4 regions of the Stutzerimonas sp. genome follow, and region 3 is predicted to be linked to each of the others. Evidence: predicted binding sites of a transcription regulator. Region 3 holds the regulator's gene; each other region holds the start of a gene.
The links. The regulator FliA, encoded in region 3, starts transcription of late flagellar genes. The targets are predictions, from matches to a motif close to CTAAAGTTTNNNNNNNNNNNGCCGNTAA.
Positions count from the first base shown of each region.

Region 1: a site for FliA is predicted at 1,292-1,319, ahead of AC2LD7_RS10335 (methyl-accepting chemotaxis protein). Genes of this name have one in related genera too.
Region 2: a site for FliA is predicted at 2,013-2,040, ahead of AC2LD7_RS12935 (flagellar protein MotY). Genes of this name have one in related genera too.
Region 4: a site for FliA is predicted at 3,615-3,642, ahead of motA (flagellar motor stator protein MotA). Genes of this name have one in related genera too.

Region 1 covers NZ_CEXBBO010000013.1:101,760-106,642, forward strand. The annotation lists gene AC2LD7_RS10335 (methyl-accepting chemotaxis protein) at 1-1,222, opposite strand, end outside; gene acnA (aconitate hydratase AcnA) at 1,408-4,083, opposite strand; gene rlmM (23S rRNA (cytidine(2498)-2'-O)-methyltransferase RlmM) at 4,385-4,883, shown strand, end outside.
Region 2 covers NZ_CEXBBO010000019.1:35,851-40,733, reverse strand. The annotation lists gene AC2LD7_RS12940 (argininosuccinate synthase) at 1-1,007, opposite strand, end outside; gene AC2LD7_RS12935 (flagellar protein MotY) at 1,087-1,980, opposite strand; gene AC2LD7_RS12930 (paraquat-inducible protein A) at 2,385-2,990, shown strand; gene AC2LD7_RS12925 (paraquat-inducible protein A) at 2,987-3,604, shown strand; gene AC2LD7_RS12920 (PqiB family protein) at 3,594-4,883, shown strand, end outside.
Region 3 covers NZ_CEXBBO010000003.1:133,495-138,377, forward strand. The annotation lists gene AC2LD7_RS03015 (chemotaxis protein CheW) at 1-914, opposite strand, end outside; gene AC2LD7_RS03020 (protein phosphatase CheZ) at 927-1,721, opposite strand; gene AC2LD7_RS03025 (chemotaxis response regulator CheY) at 1,742-2,116, opposite strand; gene fliA (RNA polymerase sigma factor FliA) at 2,234-2,959, opposite strand; gene fleN (flagellar synthesis regulator FleN) at 2,977-3,804, opposite strand; gene flhF (flagellar biosynthesis GTPase FlhF) at 3,896-4,883, opposite strand, start outside.
Region 4 covers NZ_CEXBBO010000012.1:122,448-127,330, reverse strand. The annotation lists gene AC2LD7_RS09900 (class I SAM-dependent methyltransferase) at 1-424, opposite strand, end outside; gene rsgA (small ribosomal subunit biogenesis GTPase RsgA) at 552-1,583, shown strand; gene motB (flagellar motor protein MotB) at 1,622-2,647, opposite strand; gene motA (flagellar motor stator protein MotA) at 2,659-3,510, opposite strand; gene AC2LD7_RS09880 (HDOD domain-containing protein) at 3,676-4,883, shown strand, end outside.

The sequences.
Region 1 (4,883 bases), on a different contig from region 3:
TCTGCCCGGTGGCGGTAGCGGTGCGCTGGGCCAGTTGGCGAACCTCGTCGGCGACCACCGCGAAGCCACGACCGCTTTCCCCGGCGCGGGCCGCCTCGATGGCCGCGTTGAGTGCGAGCAAGTTGGTCTGGTCGGCAATGCTTTTGATCACATCGACGACGGTGCCGATTTCGTCGCTGTTCTGCGCCAGCGCTGAAACCGCATCGCCTGTCTCGGTCACTGCGCTGGCCAGCAACTCAATGGCCTTGCGGGTTTGTGCGCTGATTTCTCGACCCTCGGCGGCGAGCCGGCTGGCCTCTTCAGTGGCGCCTGCCGCCAGGGCAACGTTGCCGGCAACCTCCTGAGTCGTTGCGGCCATCTGATTGATAGCCGTAGCGACCTGTTCGGTTTCGTGATGCTGACGACCCAGGCCATCGGAGCAGCTGTGCGCCAGGCCATCCGCGCGTTTGGCTTGCTGCTGAAGCTGCTCGGCGCTGTCCTGAAGGCGGGTCAGACAGGTCTTCAGTCGTGTATGTTCGCTGAGCATTGCCATTTCCAGCCGGGCTTCGGTGCCCTGGGTATCGGTGTACATCTGCGCGATCAGTGGATCGCTGGTGGATTGCTCGGTCAGGCGCAACAGCCGGTTCATCCCACGCATCTGCCAATGACGCCCGGCCAGCCCGAGCGGTACGGACAGCAGGGCAGCAAGGGCAAAGCCCAAAGTATGGTCAAGCCACGCTCCAATCATGAAGCCAATCTGGCTGATGACGACGAAAGGCAGCCAGCTGACTGCGACGGGCAGCCACTTGTCGCGCTGTGGCACGCCGTTCTTGCCCGCGTTGAGTCGCGCATAAAGTGCCTCCGCCCGCTGCACCTGTTCGCGTGTGGGCTTGGTGCGAACCGACTCGTAACCGATGATCTTGTGCTGCATATCGAGCACAGGCGTCATGTAGGCGTTGACCCAGTAATGGTCGCCATTCTTGCGTCGATTCTTGACGATGCCCATCCAGGGTTTGCCGTCCTTGAGTGCCGCCCACATGTGGGCGAACACGGCGGCCGGCACGTCCGGGTGACGTATCAGGTTATGCGGCGAGCCGATCAATTCGCCGCGCTCGAAGCCGCTGACTTCCACGAATATATCGTTGCAGTAGCTAATCTGGCCTTTGAGGTCTGTGGTGGAAATCAGCCGCTGCTGCTCTGGGAATGCATATTCACGCTGAGTGATGGGCTGGTTGTTTCGCATGGGAGTACGCCTGGCAGTTCGAGATGATTTGGTTTGTCTTGGGGCGGTCGGAGACGGCACGCCATGCCTTTAACGGCAGCAAAACCAATCTGTTGAGCGTTGATCGACAAATCATTCGCACAAATTAAAACGCCCGCTGCAGCAGTGCTGCCAGCGGGCGTGAATGGTGCAGAGGTGCCAAATGCTTAAGCTGCGATCAACTGCCTCAAGACATAATGCAGAATGCCGCCGGCCTTGAAGTACTGAACTTCATTGAGCGTGTCGATACGGCAGAGCACCTGGAAATTGTCTCGTGAGCCGTCCTCGCGCTCCACATCCACGGTCAGCAGCTGACGTGGCTTGATGTCGGCACTGAGACCCCGGATGGAGAGCGTCTCGTTACCGGTCAGGTTTAGTGATTTGCGCGTTTGATCACCGACGAACTGCAGCGCCAGCACGCCCATGCCGATCAGGTTGGAGCGGTGGATGCGCTCGAAGCTTTCGGCGATCACAGCTTTTACCCCGAGCAGGTTGGTGCCCTTGGCCGCCCAGTCGCGGCTGGAGCCGGTGCCGTATTCCTTGCCAGCGATCACCACCAGCGGCACGCCTTCGGTCTGGTAGCGCATCGCCGCATCGTAAATCGACATACGCTCGGCGCTCGGCTGATGGAGCGTATTGCCGCCTTCTTCGCCGCCAAGCATCTCGTTCTTGATGCGGATGTTGGCGAAAGTGCCGCGCATCATCACTTCGTGGTTACCTCGGCGCGAACCGTAGGAATTAAAGTCTTCCGGTTTCACACCCAGTTGTTGCAGGTACAGACCTGCCGGCGAACTCGCCTTGATGTTGCCGGCTGGCGAAATGTGGTCGGTGGTGATGGAGTCGCCAAACAGAGCGAGAATGCGCGCATTCTCGACATTCGTCGGCGGCACCAGCGGCTGAGCGATGTCCTCGAAGAACGGCGGATTCTGTACGTAGCTGGAATTGCTGTTCCATTTGTAAGTATCGCCAGCGGTCACCGCGATGGACTGCCAATGCTCATCGCCGCTAAAGACATCCGCATAGCGCGTACGGAACATTTGTCCATCGATCTTGCTGACCGCTTCGTTCACCTCGGCGCTGGTCGGCCAGATGTCCTTGAGATAGACCGGCTGGTTCTGCTCGTCGTAACCCAGCGGGTCCTTGTCCATGTTGATCCGGGTTGTGCCGGCAAGCGCGAAGGCCACCACCAGCGGCGGCGAAGCCAACCAGTTGGCCTTCACCAGCGGATGCACGCGACCCTCGAAGTTGCGGTTGCCGGAGAGCACCGAGGACACGACCAGATCGTTGTCGGTGACCGCCTGGCCAATGGCCTCGGGCAACGGCCCGGAGTTACCGATGCACGTGGTGCAGCCATAGCCAACGAGATTGAAACCGAGCTGATCCAGATAAGTGGTCAGCCCGGCGCGCTCTAGATAATCGGTGACCACCTTGGAGCCAGGTGCGAGGGAGGATTTCACCCAGGGCGCACGCTTCAATCCGCGCTCGAGCGCCTTCTTCGCCACCAGCCCGGCGGCCATTAGCACGTTGGGGTTGGAGGTGTTGGTGCAGGAGGTAATTGCCGCGATGACGACTGCGCCATGCTTGAGACCGAAATCTTCTCCGGCGATCGGGACCGAGCTGTTGGCCTGCTGGGTCTTGCCGCTGGTTTCCAGTAGAAGATCGAAGGCGGCACCGATATCGCCCAGCGAAACCCTGTCCTGCGGGCGCTTGGGCCCGGCGAGGGAGGGCTGCACCTGACTGAGGTCGAGCTCCAGCGTGGCGGTGAATACTGGGTCCGGCGAACTGCTGTCGCGCCACATGCCTTGGGCCTTGCTGTAGGCCTCCACCAGTGCGATGCGGTCCTCGTCGCGCCCGGTCAGGCGCAGATAATCGATCGTGACTTGATCCACCGGGAAAAAACCGCAAGTGGCGCCGTATTCGGGTGCCATGTTGCCGATGGTCGCGCGGTCGGCGAGGGGAAGATTGTCGAGGCCGGGGCCGAAGAATTCGACGAATTTGCCGACCACACCATGCTTGCGCAATATCTGCGTAACGGTGAGCACCAGATCGGTAGCGGTAACGCCTTCGTTGAGTTTGCCGATCAGGCGCATGCCGACCACTTCAGGAATCAGCATCGACACCGGCTGGCCGAGCATGGCCGCCTCCGCCTCGATACCACCCACGCCCCAACCCAGCACGCCGAGGCCGTTGATCATGGTGGTATGCGAATCGGTGCCGACCAGGGTGTCCGGGTAGGCGATGGTTTCGCCGCCTTCCTCTTTGGTCCACACCACTTGGCCCAGGTATTCGAGGTTGACCTGGTGGCAGATGCCAGTGCCCGGCGGCACCACGCGGAAATTGTCGAAGGCCTGCTGACCCCAGCGCAGAAACTCGTAGCGTTCGCCGTTGCGTTGCATTTCGATGTCGACGTTCTGCTCGAATGCCTTGTCGCTGCCGAAGCGGTCGACCATCACCGAGTGATCGATCACCAGGTCCACCGGCGACAGTGGATTGATGCGCTGAGGATCACCACCGGCTCGGGACACGGCATCGCGCATGGCCGTCAGGTCGACGACTGCGGGGACGCCGGTGAAGTCTTGCATCAGTACTCGCGCGGGGCGGTACTGAATTTCGCGCTCGGAGGTGTGAGTCTTCAGCCACACCGCCAGCGAGGTGAAGTCATCGGCACGCACCGTGACGTCATCCTCCCAGCGCAGCAGATTTTCCAACAGCACTTTGAGCGAGGTCGGCAAGCGGCTGATGTCGCCCAGCTGTTTCGCGGCTTCGGGAAGGCTGTAGTACTGATAGGTTTTGCCGTTCACATCGAGGCTTCGACGGCAGTTCAGGCTGTCCAGGGATGGCATTCGTCTCTCCTTGTGCCCGCACGGTCGGGCTGACTGGAATAGGGAGCGTTATGTTGAAACTAGCCCCAGGCGAAGTGTTTCGCCACGAAAGTGGTCATCGATGTCGGCGGTAATGGAATCCTCGCCTTGGCATTTTTTGCAGACGCCTGATGGCTACCCATCAGGGCCCCGATGATCCAGCTAACTGTTCACTGGACCGGGGCAGCGCGCCTGGGGTTCCCCACTCGGCTATGATGTGCGGCTTTGGTCGCAGAGCGCTTGCGCGCCAATGCGCCTTTGCGACGACTACAGGGTTCGTACCATGAAAACATTGTTGCTGCATTGCCGGCCGGGCTTTGAGAGCGAAGTCTGCGCCGAGATCAGCGATCACGCTGCCCGCCTTGATGTGGCCGGCTACGCCAAGGCGAAACCGGACAGCGCCTGCGCCGAGTTCATCTGCAGCGAGGAGGAGGGTGCGGAGCGGTTGATGCGCGGTACACGCTTCGCCCGGCTGATCTTTCCCCGACAATGGGCCCGTGGCGGCTACCTAGCCTTACCTGAAACCGATCGAATCGGTGTGCTGCTCGAACATCTCAGGACGTATCCGGTGTGCGGCAGCCTCTGGCTGGAAGTGCTGGACACTAACGATGGCAAAGAGCTGTCGACCTTTTGCCGCAAGTTCGAGGCGCCGTTGCGCAAGGCGCTGACGAAGGCGGGCCGATTGAACGAGGGCGGTAACGGTCCGCGCCTGCTACTGACCATCAAAAGTGGTCGCGAGGTGTTTCTTGGCCTCGCCGAGCCAGACAACAGCGCCATGTGGC
Region 2 (4,883 bases), on a different contig from region 3:
TGCGATGCATCGATCATCTGCTGCAGCATGCTGCGCTCCGGGCTCCACCAATAGCCGTTGTAGATCAGACTGGCGTACTTGGGCATCAGCTCGTCTTTCAGGTGAGCGACTTCACGATCGAGGGTGATCGACTCGATGGCGCGGTGGCCCTTGAGCATGATGGTGCCGCCGGGGGTCTCGTAGCAGCCGCGCGACTTCATGCCGACGTAGCGGTTTTCGACGATATCCAGACGACCGATACCGTTCTCGCCACCGACCTTGTTCAGGTAGGTCAGCACTTCGGCCGGGGTCATGTCCTTGCCGTCGATGGCGACGATGTCACCCTTGCGGTAGGTCAGCTCGATATAGGTCGGGGTGTCCGGTGCGGCTTCCGGCGATTTGGTCCAGCGCCACATGTCTTCTTCGTGCTCGGTCCAGGTGTCTTCCAGCACGCCGCCCTCGTAAGAGATGTGCAGCAGGTTGGCGTCCATGGAATACGGCGACTTCTTCTTGCCGTGACGCTCGATCGGAATCTCGTGCGTGGCGGCGTAATCCATCAGCTTTTCACGCGACAGCAAATCCCATTCGCGCCAGGGGGCGATGACCTTGACGCCAGGCTTGAGCGCATAGGCGCCCAGCTCGAAACGCACTTGGTCGTTGCCCTTGCCGGTGGCGCCGTGGGAGATGGCATCGGCGCCCGTCTCGTTGGCGATCTCGATCAAACGCTTGGCGATGAGCGGTCGGGCGATGGACGTACCGAGGAGGTACTCGCCTTCATAAACGGTGTTGGCACGGAACATAGGGAAAACGAAATCGCGGACGAACTCTTCGCGCAGATCATCAATGTAGATTTCCTCGACACCCATGGCCTTGGCCTTGGCGCGGGCTGGCTCGACTTCTTCGCCCTGACCGAGGTCGGCGGTGAAGGTCACAACTTCGCAGTTATAGGTGTCTTGCAGCCACTTGAGGATCACCGAGGTGTCCAGGCCACCGGAATACGCCAGGACTACCTTCTTTACGTCGGCCATTGCCATCCACTCCCGGGATTGAAGGAAAGCGGGGATTCTACTGGTCGCGACGTTTGTTTTACAGGGGCGCTTCGCGATCTCAGGATGCCGGGGTGGTGGTCTCGGCTATCGCAGCGGTACTCACCGGGGCGCGATCCAGACGCAGAGTCACTCGGCGGTTCTTGGCGCGATTGGCTTCGCCGTTGTTAGGAACCAACGGGTAGCGCTCACCATGAAAGCGCACGGTGACCTGCTCCTTCGGCACGCCATTGGCAGTCAGGTATTCTTCAACCGCCAGCGCGCGGCGGCGGGACAGATCGCGATTGGTGAGTCGGTTGCCACTGTTGTCCGAATGGCCGTCGAGCTGGATACGATTGACGCTCGGATCGGCCTTGAGAAACTGCACAATGATATCGAGCTTGGCCTGGCCCAGCGCATCGAGAGCCACATCACTGCTGGGAAAGCCGATCTGGGATTGGCGAATCTGATCGAAATTCACTGGCAGCAGCTTCGCCGTGCAGGCGCGAAACTCCTCATACGCCTTGCCGAAACGCGCGGGCAACAACCGCACCTCGAGCGCTTCGCCGCCGTGCCGCGTGTGGTGGCGCACCACCGGACTGCGCCCATCCAGCAATCCACTGAGCAGCCGCCCGGCTTGCAAATGGGAGCTGTGGAAGGGAATTTCGCCGCCACCGACCGACACCACCCCCAGGTTGATATCGCTGCGTGCCGGCTGCCAGGGCGCAGCCGCCGCCAGCAATGTCGCCGAACCACTGCCCAACCAGCGATCCGGCGACTGCAGCCGGAAAACCGCCTGCTCGCCCGCTCGCCTGACGAACTCTCCCGAACCGAAACCGGCAATCGGCTGCACCAGCCGGCATTCGAATTGATCACCTTCAACCTGCCATTCCACCCTCTCCAGACGTGTCTGGAAAGTGATGGCATTGGCTGGCGAGGCCAGCAGGCAAGCCAGGATAAGAGGGCGCAGGCGCACGATGGACTCCAAGAGCAAAGCGGTCTCATGGGCTATCGGGCCGGGCCGGGAAAACTTGAGGTTTGCGGGTCGGCGGCGAACCGCCCGACGCTCCGGCAAGCGCCGTAACTGTCATGCGTCTAGGCGTGATAGCAGCCGCTGTTTACCTTTTCGAAGCGATTTCTAACGCTGAATCGATGCTGCCGGCCAGGCAACGCAGATAGTTTTTCAACAGCCTGCTAGCATTCACCGCCGCCAGTACCGAGTAGATGCTGGCTTCGATCCGTTCATGGGCGAGCAGATGATTCTCAATCGAAAACTCTCGAGTGGATGCTTTGAATCCCAGTAGTTCATCGTCACAGCCAACAGCCGATGCAGTAGATCAGGCGTTCTCCTCCGCGCCAAGCGAGCCGGACAGGCAGCGACTGATCATCTGTGAACACTGCGACTCGGTATATCTGCGCCCTGTCCTGGCCCGCCGACAGACGGCACACTGCCTGCGCTGCGGCGCGCTGTTGGAAAGGGCTCGGCTGCTGAATGCCGATCAGTTGCTGGCGCTTACGCTGGCTGCCGCCATCCTGTTTCTATTCGCCAATGCGTTTCCGATCATGCAAATAGGCCTGCAAGGGCTCAGTAACGAGGCGACGTTGTGGGGAACCGTCGAGGCGCTGGCTCACGGGCGGATCACGCCCCTCGCGCTGGTCGCCGGCCTGAGCATCATTTTCGCGCCGGCCTTGCAGATCATCCTGCTGACCTGGGTGCTGGTGCATGCGCGCAGCGGCCAGATCGCGCCGGGTTTTCGCGCCTGCATGCGGGCGCTGGAACATCTGCGTCCCTGGAGCATGCTGGAGGTATGCCTGCTGGGCATTCTCGTCGCCATCATCAAGCTCGGCGGTATGGTCGACGTGCATCCGGGGATCGGCCTCTGGGCCATGGCCATCCTGACCATTCTGATCCTGCTGATCCTGCTGATCGCCGGTCGTGATGTGCGCGACGGTTTATGGGACGAACTGGATGTGCCGGCACGATGACGCAGCCACCCTATGCATCCGAACTGGCCCTGCAGCTTTGCCACGATTGCGGCCTGGCGTGTCGCTTGGAAGATCGCCATTGCCCGCGCTGCGAAGCCTTGCTGCACAGGCGCAAGCCCAACAGCCTGGCACGTACCTGGGCACTGCTGCTCGCCGCACTGATGCTCTATATACCGGCCAACATGTTGCCGGTGATGTACACCGACATGTTCGGCAGCGGCAGCGAAAATACCATTCTCAGCGGCGTGATTAAGTTCTGGAAAGACGGCTCCTGGGACATTGCGCTGCTGATTTTCATTGCCAGCGTCGGGGTGCCCTGCATGAAGTTCTTCGTACTCGGCATGCTGCTGATCAGCACCCAGCGCCGCAGTCGCTGGGCCATGCGCGAACGCGCTCGGCTTTACCGTTTCATCGAAACCATCGGCTACTGGTCGATGCTGGACGTACTGGTGGTCGCGCTGGTAGCGGCACTGGTGCAGTTTCGCGCGCTGAGCACCATCGAACCACGGCTGGGCATCCTGTTCTTCGGGCTGGTCGTGGTGTTGACGATGATGGCTTCGATGAGCTTCGATCCGCGATTGATCTGGGATGCAGATAAAAACGATGTCAGATAACCCTCACCACCCTGAACTCCCTGCCGGCACGCCTGAAATCAGGCAGCGGCGTGTCCGTGTCTCGCTGGTCTGGCTGGTGCCTATCGCCGCCGCATTGGTGGGCTTTTCCATGGTTGTGCAGAACTGGCTTTCCGCCGGGCCGCAGATCAGCGTGAGTTTCGAGACAGCAGAAGGGCTCGAGGCCAACAAGACTCAGGTCAAATACAAGAACGTGGTCATCGGCCAGGTCACCGCGATCGCCCTGAGCGAAGACCACACTCGGGTCATCGCCACAGTCGAGCTGGACCAGCATGCCGAGCCCTTTACCCGTGAAGACACCAAGTTCTGGGTCGTGCGTCCGCGTATCGGGGCCAGCGGCGTGTCCGGCGTCGACACACTGCTTTCCGGCGCATTCATCGGTGCGGATGCCGGTCGCGCAGAGCAAACCCGGCGCGAGTTCGTCGGCCTGGAAGCACCACCGCCGGTGACCTTCGGCGCCAAGGGCAAGCAGTTCACGTTGCGCACCGATGATCTGGGCTCGCTCGGCATTGGCTCGCCGGTGTACTTCCGTCGCCTCCAGGTTGGTCAGGTAATTTCGTTCAAGCTCGCCGACGACGGCAAGGGCATTCAGGTACAGGTGTTCGTCAACGCGCCCTACGATCAGTTCGTCACCGACGACACGCGTTTCTGGAATGCCAGCGGCATCGACGTGTCCATTGCCGCCGATGGCCTTCGCGTGAATACCGAGTCGCTCTCGGCCATCCTTGCTGGCGGCATCGCTTTTCGCGCGCCCAACTACAGCCCCGACGCCGAGCCCGCCGCGCAAGATAGCCAATTCTCGCTGTTCGCCGATGCCCGCCAGGCGATGGCACCGGCGGATGGTCCTGCGCATTATGTGCAGATGCGCTTCGACCAAACCTTGCGAGGACTGAACGTCGATGCGCCAGTAGAATTCCTCGGCGTACCGATCGGCCGTGTGGTATCGGTCAAGCTCGACTATGACGAACGGAACAAGAGCTTTCCGGTGGTCGTCGGCGCGGTGATCTTTCCCAGCCGTCTGGGTGCTGCGCACGACAAGCTGACCCAGACCCTGGGCGGCGATACCGAAGAACATACCGCTCGTCTGATGCGGATATTCGTCGAACGTGGGCTGAGGGCGCAGGCACGCACCGGCAATCTGTTGACCGGCCAGCTCTACATTTCGCTGGACTTCGACCCGCGGGCGCCAAAGGTTGCCTTCGACCCGAATGCTCGTCCAATGGCCATCCCCACCATTGCCGGCAGTTTCGACAAGTTGCAG
Region 3 (4,883 bases):
TTGCCCGGCGCGGGCTTCACTGCCGGCTTTGCTGGAGCGTCTTTTTTGACTGCAGGCGTAGCTGCTACGGCTGGAGTAGTTGCTTCCGGCTCGAACTTGCCTTTGCCGTGCAACTGATCCAGCAGTGCTTCGAACTCATCATCGGTAATCTCATCGCCACCCGCCGCCGCAGGCGCGGCATCAGCAGCAGGCGCAGCGGCAGCTGGCTCGGCGAATTGACCCTTGCCATGCAACTGATCCAGCAAGGCCTCGAATTCGTCGTCGGTAATCTCGTCACTGGCCGGTGAGGCAGGTATCTGAACGGCTGGCGCGGCGCTGGGCTCTGCTGCGAACTGGCCGGTGCCATGAAGCTGATCCAGCAGCGACTCGAATTCGTCGTCAGTGATTTCGTCACCGGCACCAGCAGTCGGCGCACCAGCAGAACCATCCAGGGCGCCGAGAAACTGCTCGAATTCGTTATCTGCCGTCGTGGCTTCCAACGCCGGTTCAACCGCGGCGTGCTCAGCAACCGGAACCTCCGTACCGGCAGGCTCAGCCAGACGCGACAGCGCAGCGAGCAGTTCGGGGGTTGCTGGCGTGACCTCGGTGCGCTCACGCACCTGAGTGAACATTTCGTTGACAGTGTCCAGTGCCTGCAGCACGACGTCCATCAATTCCGAGTCGACGCGACGCTCACCCTTGCGCAGGATGTCGAAGACGTTTTCGGCGATGTGGCAGCATTCCACCAATTCGTGTAGTTGGAGAAAGCCGGCACCACCTTTTACCGTATGGAAACCGCGAAAAATCGCATTGAGCAGCGCGGCGTCATCGGGGCTGCTTTCCAGCTCCACCAACTGCTCTGACAATAATTCGAGAATCTCGCCGGCTTCCACCAGGAAGTCCTGGAGGATTTCTTCATCGGCGTCGAAGCTCATATTCACCTTCCCCTAAAAGCCCAGGCTCGAAAGCAGATCATCGACATCGTCCTGCCCGGATACGACATCCTCACGTATATCGGCATGCATCTGCGGACCTTCACCGTTGGAAGGCTCTTTTTCTTGTTTTTTCTTTTCCTGCTCTGCGCGCATCGCTTCGCGGTCATGCTGGATGCCAGCCACGCGATCGACCTGCCCGGCCATCAGAACAAGATTGAGCAGATTGCTTTCGAGTTCGCTGATCAGACGGGTTACCCGCTTGATCACCTGGCCTGTCAGGTCTTGAAAGTCCTGCGCCAACATTATTTCGCTGAGATTCTGCGACAGCTGACTGCCATCGTTCATGGTGCGCTGAAGGAATTGATCGATGCGCTTGACCAGATCGCGGAACTGCTCGGCGTTCATGTCACGGCGCATGAAGCGCTGCCAATCGGCGGTCAGACTCTGCGCTTCGTAACTGACGTAGTTCACCAGCGGCGCGGACTCTTCGACCAGATCCATGGTGCGGTTGGCCGCTTTTTCGGTCATCTCCACCACATATGAAAGCCTGTCGGTGGCATCGGTAATCGGTGACGGGTCACCGCCCGTGGCGCAGGTATCCATCTCCAGCTTTACGATGGCGTTATGCAGCTCGCGGGTGAGCTTGCCCACTTCCTGATAGAGCCCTTGACTGCGGGCCTGATTGAGCTCATTGAACATCTGCGCCGCTTCGTCGAAGCGGCCCTGCTGCAGGCTTTCGATCAACTGAGGTGCATGAGCCCTCAGAGTCGCTTCGAACTCTGCCAGGCTTTGTTCTGCTTGCGTCATAGTGCCCTCGCGGCGTTACTTCAGCCGTTGACGCGCTCGAAGATTTTTTCGATCTTCTCTTTGAGCACTTGAGCCGTGAATGGCTTGACTACATAACCGTTTACGCCCGCCTGCGCGGCCTCGATGATCTGGTCGCGCTTGGCTTCGGCGGTGACCATCAGCACCGGAAGGTGCTTCAGGCGATCGTCGGCGCGCACAGCTCGAAGCAGATCGATGCCGCTCATTCCGGGCATGTTCCAATCGGTGACGAGGAAATCGAAACTGCCGCTCTTCAACATAGGCAGCGCGGTCGTGCCGTCATCTGCCTCTGCGGTATTGGTGAAGCCTAGATCGCGTAACAGATTCTTGATGATCCGTCTCATGGTCGAGAAGTCATCGACGATGAGAATTTTCATGTTCTTGTCCAAGTACACCTCCGTAATCCCGAAATTCCCAGAACCTGCTCACGGTCTGCTGCGGGCCTCATGAATGAAGCTCGTAAGGGCCTCTAATGCTTTTTTGCAAACCAGCCTTTAACGGGCGCGCCACTCACCGAGGCGAGCACGCAGGCGCGCCGCGCACTGACTGTGCAACTGGCTCACCCGCGATTCACTGACACCCAACACCTGGCCGATCTCCTTCAGATTCAGCTCTTCGTCGTAATACAACGAAAGCACCAGCTTTTCACGTTCGGGCAGGTTTCCGATGGCCTCGGCCAACGCCTGTTGAAAACGCTCGTCTTCAAGATCTCGGGACGGCTCCGGATGCGCACTGGCGGCATCCTCCCCGAATTCCCCATGTTCGCCTTCCTGAAGTAGATCATCGAAGCTGAACAAGCGGCTGCCCAGGGTGTCGCCCAGAATGCCGTAGTACTCATCGAGACTCAATTTAAGTTCGGCCGCAACTTCCTGATCTTTAGCGTCGCGACCTGTTTTGGCTTCAATTGTCCGAATCGCTTCGCTGACCATACGCGAGTTACGGTGGACCGAACGCGGAGCCCAGTCGCCCTTGCGGACCTCGTCGAGCATCGCGCCACGGATGCGAATCCCGGCGTAGGTCTCGAAGCTCGCGCCTTTGCCGGAGTCGTATTTTTTTGATGCCTCCAGCAGGCCGATCATGCCCGCCTGCATCAAGTCATCCACCTGCACACTCGCTGGCAACCGCGCCAGGAGGTGATAGGCGATGCGCTTGACCAACGGCGCGTACTGATCGATGAGCTGGTATTGCGAGTCTTTTGCCTGAGCTTTGCTGTAATACATACCGAGTCCAGCCGCTGTCAGTCGTTAGGCTCTGTGGTGGGCCTGACAAGGCGCTCCACAAAGAACTCCAAGTGGCCCCGCGGCGTTGCCGGCAACGGCCAGGTATCGATTTTTTGCGCGATGGCCTTGAACGCCAATGAACACTTGGCTCGCGGATAGGCCTCGTAGACGGCACGTTGCTTCTGTACTGCCTTGCGCACCGCCTCATCGTAAGGAATCGCGCCGACGTACTGCAGCGCCACATCGAGGAACCGCTCGGTCACCTTGGTCAGTTTAGCGAACAGATTTCGGCCTTCCTGCGGAGCGTGTGCCATGTTCGCCAGCACACGAAAGCGACTGATGCCGTAGTCGCGATTGAGTAGCTTGATCAACGCATAGGCATCGGTGATGGACGTCGGCTCGTCGGTCACGACCAGCAGTACCTCCTGCGCGGCGCGAACGAAACTCACGACGCCATCGCCGATACCCGCCGCGGTGTCGATGATCAGCACGTCGATATCATGACCGATATCGCTGAATGCCTGTATCAGCCCGGAGTGCTGCAACGTCGATAGCTGCACCATGCTCTGCGTACCCGAAGCAGCGGGCACGACGCGAATGCCGCCCGGGCCCTGAATCATTACATCACGCAGATCGCATTCACCAGCAATGACGTCAGCCAACGTGCGCTTGGTAGACAAACCCAGCAGCACGTCGACGTTGGCCAGCCCAAGGTCGGCATCAAGCAACACCACCCGGCGACCGAGGTCGGCCAAGGCCAGCGCCAGATTGACCGACACGTTGGTCTTGCCGACGCCACCCTTGCCGCCAGTCACTGCAATTACCTGTACGGGATGAATACCCATCTTCAAACGCCTATATCTTGCTGGGGCCCGGAGGCCATCGATGCGTTCAGCCAGAACGCGTCTTCTTTGTCTGTATCACCTAACAAAGCGTTCATCCGACCTTCCGTGAAGAACCGTTGTACAGCCCGGAGAACATATCGGCCATGGTCTCCTCGCTGGGAGTCTCTTCAGACTGCAGGCTCACTGCGCGACTGACCAGTTGGTGGCTACGTGGCAATTGCAGATCCTCGGGAATACGCGGTCCATCGGCGAGGTACGCGATGGGCAAATGCTGGCTGATCGTAAGGCCGAGCACATCACCCAAACTGCCGGCTTCATCCAGTTTAGTCAGAATGCAGCCCGCCAGCCCACAGCGACGGTAGTTATGCCATGTCGCTTTAAGCACTTGACTCTGGCTGGTTGCCGCCAGCACCAGGTAGTTCTTCGATTTGATACCGCGGTCGGCCAGCGCTTCGAGTTGCATACGCATCATCGGGTCGCCCGCAGGCAAGCCGGCGGTGTCGATGAGAATCAGGCGCTTGCGGGCCAAAGGCTCCAGCGTCTTGCTCAATGGCTGGCTGGGGTCGATCTGAATGACCGGCACATCGAGGATGCGACCAAGGGTCTTCAGCTGTTCCTGCGCACCGATACGGTAGTTGTCCATGCTCGCCAAGGCGATGCTCTGTGCGCCGTGCTGGAGCACGTAGCGCGCGGCGAGTTTCGCCAACGTGGTGGTCTTGCCGGCGCCGGCCGGACCAACCAGCGCGATGATACCGCCCTCTTCCAGTGGCTCGACCTTGCTGACCTTGATCGATTGCGCCAGGTGCGCCAACAGCATGCGCCAGGCCTGACGCGGCTCGGACACGGTAGCTACCTTCTCCAGCAGCGCGCGCGACAGTTCGGCCGGCAAGCCGATGCGCTGTAGGCGGCGCCAGAGGCTGGCCTGCTGCGGACGGCGACTCTGTTCATTGCCCCAGGCAATCGAGCCAAGCTGAACTTCGATCAGCTCACGCAAACCTTGCAGCTCCGAATGCATGGCTTCGACCGCGCGCGAATCGAACGACGCCACCGCGGCGCTGGCACTCGGCGCCGGTTGAACG
Region 4 (4,883 bases), on a different contig from region 3:
GACCGCTGCCCATATCGATGAAGCGAAAGCCGTCAGGCAGCTGCGCCAGCCGCCGAATCAAACGCTGCTCGACCGCCTTACCGGTCAAATAAAGCGGCACCCGCTCAATCAGCGAATTCCAGTTCAATAACAGCAGCACTATGAAGCCGGCCAGCAACAGCCAGGGCGGCAGGACGTGGTCCTGCAGCAGCACCAGGCCCGGCACGAAACCGAGGTTGATCGGCAGCCACCAGCGCGAAAGGCCGAGCCGCTGTCCCATCAGCGCGGCGATCGAGCCCTGCACACAAGCGGCGATTAGCACGCTGACATGCCAATCCGCCAACCGCGCCAGCGCGAGCAACAGCAGCCAGCTGATCAGCAGCGATGCTACCTGGCAGAACAGCGCCAGCAGCGCGGGATATCTTGCGAATGAAAAGGCAGGCATGGACATACATCGTCGACGGGATACGGCGCCGAGTCTAACCGCCCGTAAGAGCCGCATATAGGCCCGCAGCGAGGGGTAATCGGCATGCTAGACTCGCCTACTTTTCCAGCCTGGGCACCGCAAGCAAATGGCCAAACGCCACCTCAACCGCCGGCAAAACTGGCGTATCGAGAAGATCCAGGAAGAACGCGCATCGCGCGCAGCGCGCCGGGAATCACGCGCGATCGAAGAGCTGGAAGGTGGCGATCTCGGCCCGGAGCAGACTGGCCTCGTCATCGCCCACTTCGGCGTTCAGGTCGAAGTCGAGGCGCAGGAGGGCGAGCATCAGGGCCAGATATTTCGTTGTCATCTGCGCGCCAACCTGCCGGCTCTGGTCACCGGCGATCAAGTGGTCTGGCGACCGGGTAACCAGGGCATCGGCGTAATCGTCGCGCAGCTGCCGCGCCAATCCGAGCTCTGCCGGCCCGACACGCGCGGCCAGCTCAAGCCAGTGGCAGCCAACGTCAACCTCATCGTCATCGTCTTCGCGCCCTTGCCGGAGCCACACGCCAACCTCATCGACCGTTATCTGATCGCTGCCGAGCATGCGGGCATTACGCCGTTACTGCTGCTGAACAAGGCGGATCTGATCGATGCGCAGAATGCGCCTGCGCTCAATGCACTGTTGTCGGTCTATCGAACGCTGGGCTATCCGCTGATGGAAGTTTCGGCCCATGACGGTGCTGGCATGGACGCGCTGAAAGCTCGACTCGACGGCCACGTCAGCGTATTCGTCGGTCAGTCCGGTGTGGGTAAATCCTCGCTGGTGAATAGCCTGCTGCCAGGTGTCGATACCCGTGTCGGCGCGCTGTCTGAAATGACCGGCAAGGGCACTCACACCACCACTACCGCGCGGCTGTTCCATTTTCCCGGCGGCGGCGAACTGATCGACTCACCCGGCATCCGGGAGTTCGGCCTGGGCCATGTCAGCCGTGCCGATGTCGAAGCCGGCTTTATCGAGTTTCAAGAGTTGCTGGGGCACTGCCGCTTCCGCGACTGCAAGCATGATCGCGAACCAGGTTGTGCACTGCTGAAGGCACTGGAGCAAGGGCAGATCCAGCCGCAACGGATGGCCAGTTACCGCCATATCATCAGCAGCCTGCCGGAAACGGGCTACTAAGCTGATTTTCGTCGTCCAGCGTTCTAGCCTCCAACGCTTTACCGACTGCCTGGCTCATCGAACTTCAGCACACCGTCTTCGAAGATGTTCAGTCGCTCGCGCAGCTGCGTTGGCGGTAACGGTTCGGTTGCATCAATTGCCGGTGCCTCGTCGGGGCCGTCCGACGTAGCGTCTGGCGCTTGCGGACCAACGGAAATGCCAGCCTCGCCCGTGTCCGGTTGCCCCCCTTCGATGTCGCGCTGTGCCTTTTTGGTCAGCACCAGAATGTCGATGCGGCGATTTACCGGGTTCAGCGGGTCAGCGCGATCGAACAAGGCCGACGATGCATAACCGACCACACGAGCGAGCTGATCTTCTGGATAGCCCCCTGCAACGAGTGCACGGCGAGCTGCATTGGCGCGCCCAGCGGACAGTTCCCAGTTGCCGAAATCGCCGCGCCCGGCGTAAGGCTTGGCATCGGTGTGCCCGCTGACGCTGATCTTGTTCGGCACTGCCCGAATGGTGTCGGCCATCGCCAGCAGAATATCTTCGAAGTAAGGCTGCAGCTGGGCGCTGCCCAAAGCGAACATCGGGCGATTCTCCGCATCCACAATTTGGATACGCAGACCATCCTGAGTGATTTCGAACAGGATCTGGTCCTTGAAGCGCGTCAGGTCCGGGTCCTCGTCGACTTTGTTCTGCAACTCCTGCAAAAGCAGATCGAGACGCTCTCGTTCCAGCTGCTCGGCAAAGGTTTCCGCCTGGTCGGCATCGATCTTCGACTCGCTCTGCTCGATCGCTGGATCGACTTCTTCGTTGAGAGTCCGATCCGGCGATGGCGTAGGCGTACCGCCAAGATCGATCACATGCGGACTGGCGCTCTCGGTGAAACCGATGGGGTCTTGAAAGTAACCGGAAATCGCTCTCTTCTGCTCAGGCGTCGCCGAACTCATCAGCCACATCACCAGAAAGAACGCCATCATCGCTACCGCAAAATCGGCAAAAGCAATCTTCCAGGCGCCGCCATGATGGCCCGCAGCGGTTTTCTTGACCCGTTTGACGATGATCGGCTGGTTGTTGTCCATGGTTAGGCTACCTAGCTACCACGCATGGTTTGTTCGAGCTCGGCGAAACTTGGCCGGTGCGCGGGTAGCAGGACTTTACGGCCGAACTCAACCGCCAATGTCGGCGGCATGCCGGAGGCCGAAGCGACCAGGGTCGCTTTGATGCCCTCGTAAAGATTCAGCTCTTCCTTGGCATCATGCTCCAGCGCGGCAGCCAGCGGGCCGAAGAAACCGTAGGACGCAAGGATCCCCAGGAACGTACCGGTCAACGCGGTGGCGACCTTTTCTCCGATCATCGCGTTGTTCGCTTCGGCGAGAATCGACATCGTGATTACGATGCCCAGCACCGCCGCCACGATACCCATGGCCGGGAGTCCGTCTGCGACCCGCGCGACTGCGTGGGAAGGATGCTCGAGCTCCTCCTTCAGGCTGTTCAATTCCATATCGAACAAGCCTTCTAATTCATGCGGCGCCATGTTGCCGGAGGACATGATGCGCAGGTAATCGCAGATGAATGCTGTCATCCGCTCATCCTTGAGAATCGCCGGGTATTTACTGAAGATTGGGCTCGCAGAGGGGTCCTCAAGGTCCGCCTCGATGGCCATCATGCCTTCCCGACGACTCTTGTTGAGAATCTCGTACAGCAGCCCCAACACTTCCAAGTAGTACTTTTGGGTAAACCGCGAACTGAACATCTGCAGCGATTTTTTGAAAACGATCTTGATTGTGCTGCCGGGGTTGGCCTGCAAGAAACCGCCCAGTGCAGCGCCGCCGATGATCATGACCTCAAAAGGATGCATGAGCGCCCCGATCTTGCCGCCGGACAGTACGAATCCACCCAGAACGCTGGCGAATACCACGATGATGCCAATAATTTTTGCCATAGAAAGGTACGTCTAAAACCTGATCGCAGAGCACCTGGGACAAGCCGCGCAACATCGCACGCTCGCATGGGTTACAGGCGGGGCATATGAAAGAATTGTTCTGGTTATCGGAACTTTTGCGCCAGACTAAAGGCCATCCCGATGAAATGCTAGTTCGGCGGCATAATGACAACGACCCCACTACCCCGCACGCTTCCCGCCTGGATCAAGGCGCTAGACGCCGTGGTGCTGCCCGTGTTTGCCGATCCGTACGCGCGTGTCCAGCTGGCATTGCGCGACAGCAGCATGTCGATGCGGCAGATCGCCGAGCTGATCCAGGAAAGCCCGGTCATGGCGCTCAGCGTGATCCGCGAAGCCAATCGCAACGCCGCCGTGACCAGGCCGGCCGAGAGCCTGGAAGTTGCGCTCAGCCGCATCGGCCTGAAACGTGCCGAAGCCTTGTTCGCCCGTATTCCTGCAGCCCAGGCTCACGACATCCCTACGCCGCTGCGGCAGATGGTGCTCATCAGCCGCCATGCCAGCCAGCAGGCCAACGGGCTGTTCGCTGCCCGCCTTGCGCGTCTCTGGCAGGAAATCCACTGGAGCAGCCTGTTGTTCCTCGCGCCGGTCTGGGCGCTGGTCGCCGCCCACCCTGAACTGCTCGAAACCTGGGAGCAGCGCGTGCTGGTCAAGCGTGAACCGGCCCGCCAGGTCGAACAATCATTGCTGGGCGTATCGCTGCTGGATCTCTGTGTGGCAGTCGCCGAACACTGGGGATTGCCCGGCTGGATCGCCCAGGGGTATCGGCTGCTTAGCGGCAATCGGAGGATGTTGATCAAGGCGCTACACATTGCCCGTGACAACGAGCACCCACTGCACCAGCAGCAAATGCTCGATGCCGATCCCGATCTACGTCGCTGGCTCACCCTGCCAAGCAATACCATCGTGCTTGCCAACGGCCTGGCGCTCTCGGCGCACCACAGCTGGAGCGGCATTCACAGTCTCCGCTGGCAGCGACTCGCCGGGCTCTACCTGCAGATTCCGCTGGCCGAACTGCAGCAGATGGTGCATCAGCACGCCGCCGCCAGTGCGCAAGCAATCGGCCATACAGATCTCTGGCACCCGGCCCAAGGCCTGCTGTGGCCATGGGAAAGTGTGTTTCAGGTAGAAAAAGCAGCGAAGTTGCCCAACACTGAAGCATTGACGGAATGGCGTGCGCATTGCCGCGAACTGCTCAGCGAACGCTGCCCGTACGACAACGTGGTGCAACTTACCGCGACTGCCGCCAAAGCCTTGAGCTGCGCCGGTATGCATCGGGTGCTACTGATGCTTGTCGACCGCAAGCAAAATCGCCTGGTCAGCCAGCAAACTTTTGGCGTCCCGCGCGAGGCCGC